DNA from 3 places in the Herbiconiux sp. VKM Ac-2851 genome. Region 2 is predicted to be linked to each of the others. Evidence: predicted binding sites of a transcription regulator. Region 2 holds the regulator's gene; each other region holds the start of a gene.
The links. Region 2 encodes HrcA, which represses chaperone genes, less so after heat shock. Its sites were predicted from a motif close to TTNGCACTCGNNNNNNNCGAGTGCNAA; they were not measured.
Positions count from the first base shown of each region.

Region 1 (2,263 bases), 390 kb from region 2:
TTCTCGCGGTCGTAGTCGCTGTCGGTGTTCTCGATCTCGGCACGGATCTGAGCCACGCGACCGGCGATGGCGTCGGCGTCGCCGGCACCCTCGACGATGGTGGTCTCGTCCTTCGTGATGACGACCTTGCGGGCCTGGCCGAGAAGGTCGAGGGAGACGTTCTCGAGCTTGAGGCCGACCTCCTCGGAGATGACCTGGCCGCCGGTGAGGATCGCGATGTCCTGCAGCTGCGCCTTGCGACGGTCGCCGAAGCCGGGAGCCTTGACGGCGACCGACTTGAAGATGCCGCGGATCTTGTTCACGACGAGCGTGGCCAGGGCCTCGCCGTCGACGTCCTCAGCGATGATGAGGAGCTGCTTGCCGGTCTGGATGACCTTGTCGACGATCGGCAGCAGGTCCTTGATGTTCGAGACCTTCGAGTTGACGATCAGGATGTAGGGGTCTTCGAAGACCGCTTCCTGACGCTCAGGGTCGGTGACGAAGTACGCCGACAGGTAGCCCTTGTCGAAGCGCATGCCCTCGGTCAGCTCGAGCTCGGTGCCGAAGGTGTTCGACTCCTCGACGGTGACGACACCCTCCTTGCCGACCTTGTCGATGGCCTCGGCGATGATCGCGCCGATCTCGGGGTCGGCGGCGGAGATCGACGCGGTGGCGGCGATCTCTTCCTTGGTCTCGATCTCCTTGGCGTTCTTGATCAGCTCGGCGGAGACGGCCGCGACGGCCTTCTCGATGCCCTTCTTGAGGCTGATGGGGTCGGCGCCGGCGGCCACGTTGCGGAGGCCCTCCTTGACGAGCGCCTGCGCGAGCACGGTCGCGGTGGTGGTTCCGTCGCCCGCGACGTCGTCGGTCTTCTTGGCGACCTCCTTGACGAGCTCGGCACCGATCTTCTCGTAGGGGTCGTCGAGCTCGATCTCCTTGGCGATGGACACGCCGTCGTTGGTGATCGTGGGGGCGCCCCACTTCTTCTCGAGGACGACGTTGCGACCGCGCGGGCCGAGCGTGACCTTGACGGCATCGGCGAGCGTGTTCAGGCCACGCTCGAGGCCGCGGCGGGCCTCTTCATCGAAAGCAATGATCTTTGCCATGTGTGTTTCTCGTCCTCCCTGGACGTCATCAAAGATTCAGCGGTTAGCACTCGAACTTCATGAGTGCTAAACCAATATTGGCACTCGGGGTGCGCGAGTGCAAGTGAACCTGTGACGACGCCGGGCATGGCGAAACGCCCCGGCCCAGAAGGGCGGGGCGTCTCGCTGGATCGAAGCCGTCAGGCCAGACGGACCGATTCCGCCTGCGGACCCTTCGATCCGGTGCCGACCTCGAAGACGACCTGCTGGCCCTCCTCGAGGACCTTGTAGCCGCTCATGTCGATCGCCGAGTAGTGCACGAACACGTCCTGTCCGCCCCCGTCGACCGTGATGAAGCCGAAGCCCTTCTCAGCGTTGAACCACTTCACGGTTCCGTTCGCCATCGTTACTCCCAAGTGCTGTGTTTCTGCAGAAGTGACACGGTTGCCACGCCCATTTCCAGATACTAATCACTGCTCCGGCGAGCACGACGGCCGATCCGGGTGAATTCGACACATCGTGACAGCAACTCAACACGGTCGAAACGTGCGCGAAACAACGGGGCCCCGCGAGGGGGTCCAGGATGCCCGCCGGCACGACCGGCGGACGCCGCCGCTACTCGACCGGAGCGTCCTCGGCCGGGGCTTCTTCCGCCGGCGCCTCCTCGGCCGGCGCCGCCGCGTCGGTGAGCCCGGGCCCGGCGTAGTCGGTGCCGAGCACCACGGTGAGGTCGGCACCCGGGAACGAGGCGTTCAGCTCGGTCGGCACCCCGCCGAGCAGCTGGGCGAGGCCGAGCGCCGCCCCCTCGTTCGCCGCATCGGCGTAGTAGACGGTGGTGGTGGCGAAGTCGGTGGTGCTGGCGTTGGCGCGCGAGCCGACGTTCCAGCCGCTCGCGACCGCCGCGTCGCCGACGCGCGTGGCGAGGCCCGCGATCTCGGTGCCGTTCAGGACGGTGACCGACTTGGTGCCATCGGTGACCGGCGCGACCGTGGGGGTCGGGGTCGGCGCCTCGGTGGCGGCGGTCGACGAGCCGGCGCCCCCCAGCGCATCCGTGAACTGGTTGTTGTTGTCGATGATCGCGAGGTAGCCGATGCCCGCACCCACGAGCAGCACCGTCGCGAGCGCCGCCCAAGCGAGCACGCGCCAGCCGCGACCGCGCGGCACGGGGCCGCGGTGCGCGCCCACGCGCCCGGACGGGG
Region 1 covers NZ_JABMLJ010000003.1:617,749-620,011, reverse strand. Annotated here, with positions in the region: gene groL (chaperonin GroEL) at 1-1,085, opposite strand, end outside; gene HQQ85_RS16175 (cold-shock protein) at 1,265-1,468, opposite strand; gene HQQ85_RS16170 (LytR C-terminal domain-containing protein) at 1,680-2,263, opposite strand, start outside.
Region 1: the regulator HrcA is predicted to act here: its motif matches at 1,129-1,155, upstream of groL (chaperonin GroEL).

Region 2 (2,263 bases):
ACTCCTTGCCCTCCTGGTTGGTGAGGGGGCCGCGGTCTTTGAAGATCAGCCAGATGATCAGCGGCGGCAGGAAGCCGAGGATGCCGCCGAGCTGGGCGAGGAACGCCCACTGCTTGTCGTCGGCCGGCGAGAGCGGCGCCTGCGGAGCTGCCTGCTGGTAACCGGGCTGCTGCTGGTAGCCGGAGCCGGGCGGGGGAGCCTGGTACCCGGGAGGCGGTGCCTGGTAGCCGGGGGGAGGAGCCTGGTACCCGGGAGGGGGCGTGGGCTGACCCGAAGGCGGCGTCGGCTGGCCTGCGGCCGGATCGTTCGGCGTTGCGTTGGGGTCGGTCATTGTCTCGCGCCTTTCAGACGGATGGACGGGGTGGTACACGAGACAAGATAGCGGTAGCCCCGGGGCCGAGCAATGATTTTCGCTCACTGTGTCTCCCCGCGTCCCCAGCCGGTTGTCGGTCCCGGCGCGATATGATTGGCACTCAAGCCGTCTGAGTGCCAAAAGGGAGGTGGTCGACATGGTCTCCGAACGCAGCCTCGAAGTGCTTCGCGTGATCGTGCAGGACTACGTCGCCTCCCGCGAGCCCGTCGGCTCGAAGAGCATCGCCGAACGGCACTCCTTCGGCGTCTCGGCGGCCACCATCCGCAACGACATGGCCCTGCTCGAAGAGGAGGAGCTGATCACGGCTCCGCACACCTCGAGCGGACGGGTGCCCACCGACAAGGGCTACCGCCTGTTCGTCGACCACCTCTCCGAGGTGCGTCCCCTCACGCCGGCGCAGCGGCACGCGATCGAGGCGTTCCTCGACTCCGGTGTCGACGTCGACGACGTGCTCGCCCGCACGGTGCGCCTGCTCTCCCAGCTCACCCACCAGGTCGCCCTGGTGCAGTACCCGTCGCGCTCGCAGGCGCGGGTGCGCCACATCGAGGTCGTCGCCCTCGCCCCCCGCAAGCTCATGACGGTGATCATCACCGACGCCGGCCACGTCGAGCAGCGCATCGTCGACGTGCCGTCCGACATCGACGACAGCCTGATCGGCGAGCTCCGCCAGCGCTTCAACGAGGCGGTCGGCGGCAAGGGCCTCATCGAGGCGGCGGGCGCCCTCGACGGCGTGCCGGAGCGTTTCCCGGCCGAGCTGGCGGCGACCGCATCCGTCGTCGCGGCCACGCTGAAGGAGCAGGTCTCGGCCAACCGCCAGGAGAAGCTGCTGATCGCCGGTGCCGCCAACCTGGTGCGCACCGAAGACGACTTCCACGGCAGCATCCTGCCCGTGCTCGAGGCGGTCGAGGAGCAGGTCGTGCTGCTGCGCCTGTTCAGCGAGCTCGAGGCCGACCAGCGGGGCCTCCTCGTCTCGATCGGCCGTGAGAACGAGTCGTTCGGCCTCGGCGAGACCTCCATCCTCGCGAGCGGCTACACCGGCATCGGCAGCGCCATCTCGCGCCTCGGCGTGCTCGGCCCGACCCGCATGGACTACTCCAGCAACATCTCCGCGGTGCGCGCGGTCGCGCGCTACCTCTCCCGAACCCTCGGCGAGACCGGCAGCGCGAGCTGACCGTCGACCCGATCCCCGAACCCCCCACGACTTCCGGACGACAACGAAGGAGAAGCCCCTGGTGGCTGACCATTACGACGTGCTCGGCGTCTCGCGCGACGCGACTCCCGAAGAGATCAAGAAGGCCTACCGCCGGCTCGCCCGCGAGCTGCACCCCGACGTCAACCCGAGCCCCGAGGCCCAGGAGACGTTCAAGGCGGTCACCCACGCGTACGACGTGCTGAGCGACCCCGGGCAGCGCCGCGACTACGACCGCGGCCCGCAGCAGGGCTTCGGCGGCGCGGGCGCCCAGGGCTTCGGCGGCTTCGGCGACATCTTCGAGACCTTCTTCGGCGGGCAGGGCGGCGGCAGCCGAGGCCCGAAGTCCCGTGCCGAGCGGGGTCAGGATGCACTGCTCCGCGTCGAGGTCGACCTCGGCGAGGTCATCTTCGGCACCCACCGCGACCTCGAGGTCGACACCGCCGTGCTCTGCGAGACCTGCAACGGCTCGTGCTGCGCCCCGGGCACCGCTCCGGTCACCTGCGACATCTGCCACGGCTCCGGCTCGATCCAGCGCACCGTGCGCTCGCTGCTCGGCAACGTCGTGACGAGCGCCCCCTGCGGCACCTGCCGCGGCTACGGCACGATCATCCCGAACCCGTGCCCCACCTGCCAGGGCCAGGGCCGCGTGCGCGCGCGCCGCACCCTCCCCGTCGACATCCCCGCGGGCGTCGACACGG
Region 2 covers NZ_JABMLJ010000003.1:1,006,481-1,008,743, forward strand. Annotated here, with positions in the region: gene HQQ85_RS18000 (DUF4870 domain-containing protein) at 1-331, opposite strand, end outside; gene hrcA (heat-inducible transcriptional repressor HrcA) at 510-1,544, shown strand; gene dnaJ (molecular chaperone DnaJ) at 1,606-2,263, shown strand, end outside.

Region 3 (2,263 bases), 540 kb from region 2:
AGGCCGCCAGCACGAGGGCGAGCCACGGCACCGTGCCGTGCCCGACGGCCAGCACGAGCACGGCGACGAGGCTGATGCCGATGGCGGCCCACTGGAGCATCCTGAGCTTCTCGCGCAGTACGAGCACGCTGAGCAGCACGGTGACGATCGGGTTGATGAAGTAGCCGAGCGAGGTCTCGACGACCTGGCCCGAGAGGGTGCCGAGGATGTAGGTCTGCCAGTTGATGTAGATCAGCAGGCCTGCGAGCGCCATCAGGAACAGCAGCCGGGGCTGCCGGGCGATCGCCAGGAAGGGCCGCCAGCCGCGCGTCACCGTGAGCAGCAGGGCGCAGAACACCAGCGAGAACAGGATGCGCCAGGCGACGATCTCGAACGCCCCGGCCGGCTGCATGAGCAGGAAGTAGAGGGGGAAGACACCCCACAGCACATACGCCCCGACGGCGTAGAGCAGACCGGAACGGAAGGTCAGCGCGGGGGCGGAACGGTCGGGCACCGCGTCAGCCTACCCCTGCGCCGCGACCCGCGGAGGCGGCTGTCGGCCCGGGAACGACAGAACCCCGGATGGCCAGGCCACCCGGGGTTCTGCGTGAAGAAGGATGCGTCAGCGGACGACGACCGCGAGCACGTCGCGGGCCGAGAGCACGAGCAGGTCTTCACCGCCGTACTTCACCTCGGTTCCGCCGTACTTGGAGTAGATGACCTTGTCGCCGACGGCGACGTCGAGCGGGATGCGGTTGCCGTTGTCGTCGATGCGGCCGGGGCCGACGGCGACGACTTCGCCCTCCTGGGGCTTCTCCTTGGCGGTGTCAGGGATGACGAGACCGGAAGCAGTGGTCTGCTCAGCTTCGACCTGCTTGATGACGATGCGATCCTCGAGCGGCTTGATGGAGACCGACACGGTTGACCTCTTCTTTCTCAGTTACAAAAACGTCTGGTTAGCACCCTCACTCCGAGAGTGCTAAGTCGAGTTTAGAGGCTTCATTGGCACTCCCGCAACGCGAGTGCCAACAATCGGCCCGCGCTTGGTAGCGTGGCCGGATGGACTCCGCCGAGCTGTCGCTGCTCTTGACCACGGAGGGGCTCCGGCTCGTCGACTCCCTTCCCGAGTACTCCGCGAAGGGCGCGGTGCAGCAGGTCGCCGCCCTGCGCAAAGCGGGCCACTCCCCCGAGCTGGTCGCCGCCGCGCTCACCCAGTCGCGGCTGCGGCAGAAGGCCAGGGCCAAGTTCGGCGGCTTCGCCCACCGGCTGCTCTACACCCAGGCCGGCCTCGAGCAGGCCACCCGGCTCAAGGTCGCCGCCCTGCACGCCGGCCGCTTCCGCGACGCCGGCGTGCGGCGGGTGGCCGACCTCGGCTGCGGGCTGGGGGCGGATGCGCTGGCCATCGCCGCCCTCGGCATCCCCGTGCTCGCCGTCGAACGCGACGAGGTCACCGCCGCGCTGGCCGCCTACAACCTCGCCGCCTTCCCCGACGTCGAGGTGGTGCACGCCGACGCGGAGAGCGTCTCGCTCGAGGGCGCCGACGCGGTCTACCTCGACCCCGCCCGGCGCACCGCGGGCACCGGCGAGACCTCGCGGCTCACCCGGCCCGACGACTACTCGCCCTCGGTCGGCTTCGCGTTCGGGCTCGGCGAGCGGATGCCCGTGGGCGTCAAGCTCGGACCGGGCTTCGATCGCGAGCAGATCCCGGGCTCCGCCGAGGCGCAGTGGGTCTCGGTCGACGGGCAGCTGGTCGAGATGGGGCTGTGGTTCGGGGCGCTCGCCCGCTCCGGGGTGCGGCGCTCGGCGCTCGTGGTGCGCGAAGGCGGATCGGCCGAGCTGACCGCCGCGGCCGACAGCGTGGACGCGGAGGTGCGGCCGCTCGGGGAGTTCGTCTACGAGCCCGACGGCTCGATCATCCGCGCCCGGCTGATCGGAGCGCTGGCCGAACGCCTCGGTGCGGGAATGCTCTCGGCCGGTATCGCGTACCTGACGGCCGATTCGGTCGTCGAGACACCCTTCGCGGCGGCCTTCCGCGTGCGCGAGCGGCTGCCGGCGAGCGAGACGGCGCTCAAGCGGGCGCTGCGGGAGCGTCGGATCGGCACGCTCGAGATCAAGAAGCGCGGCGTCGACGTCGACCCCGCCGCTCTGCGCACGCGGCTCTCGCTGAAGGGCGCGGAGTCGGCGACCCTCATCCTCACCCGGGTCGACGGCGCGCACGAGGCGCTGCTCGTCGACCGGGTGGGCTGAGGGCTCGCCGCGTCGCTCGGCCGGCTCGAGCGGCCTA
Region 3 covers NZ_JABMLJ010000003.1:462,509-464,771, reverse strand. Annotated here, with positions in the region: gene rarD (EamA family transporter RarD) at 1-493, opposite strand, end outside; gene groES (co-chaperone GroES) at 602-898, opposite strand; gene HQQ85_RS15320 (class I SAM-dependent methyltransferase) at 1,039-2,226, shown strand; gene HQQ85_RS21695 (DUF4190 domain-containing protein) at 2,261-2,263, opposite strand, start outside.
Region 3: the regulator HrcA is predicted to act here: its motif matches at 982-1,008, upstream of groES (co-chaperone GroES).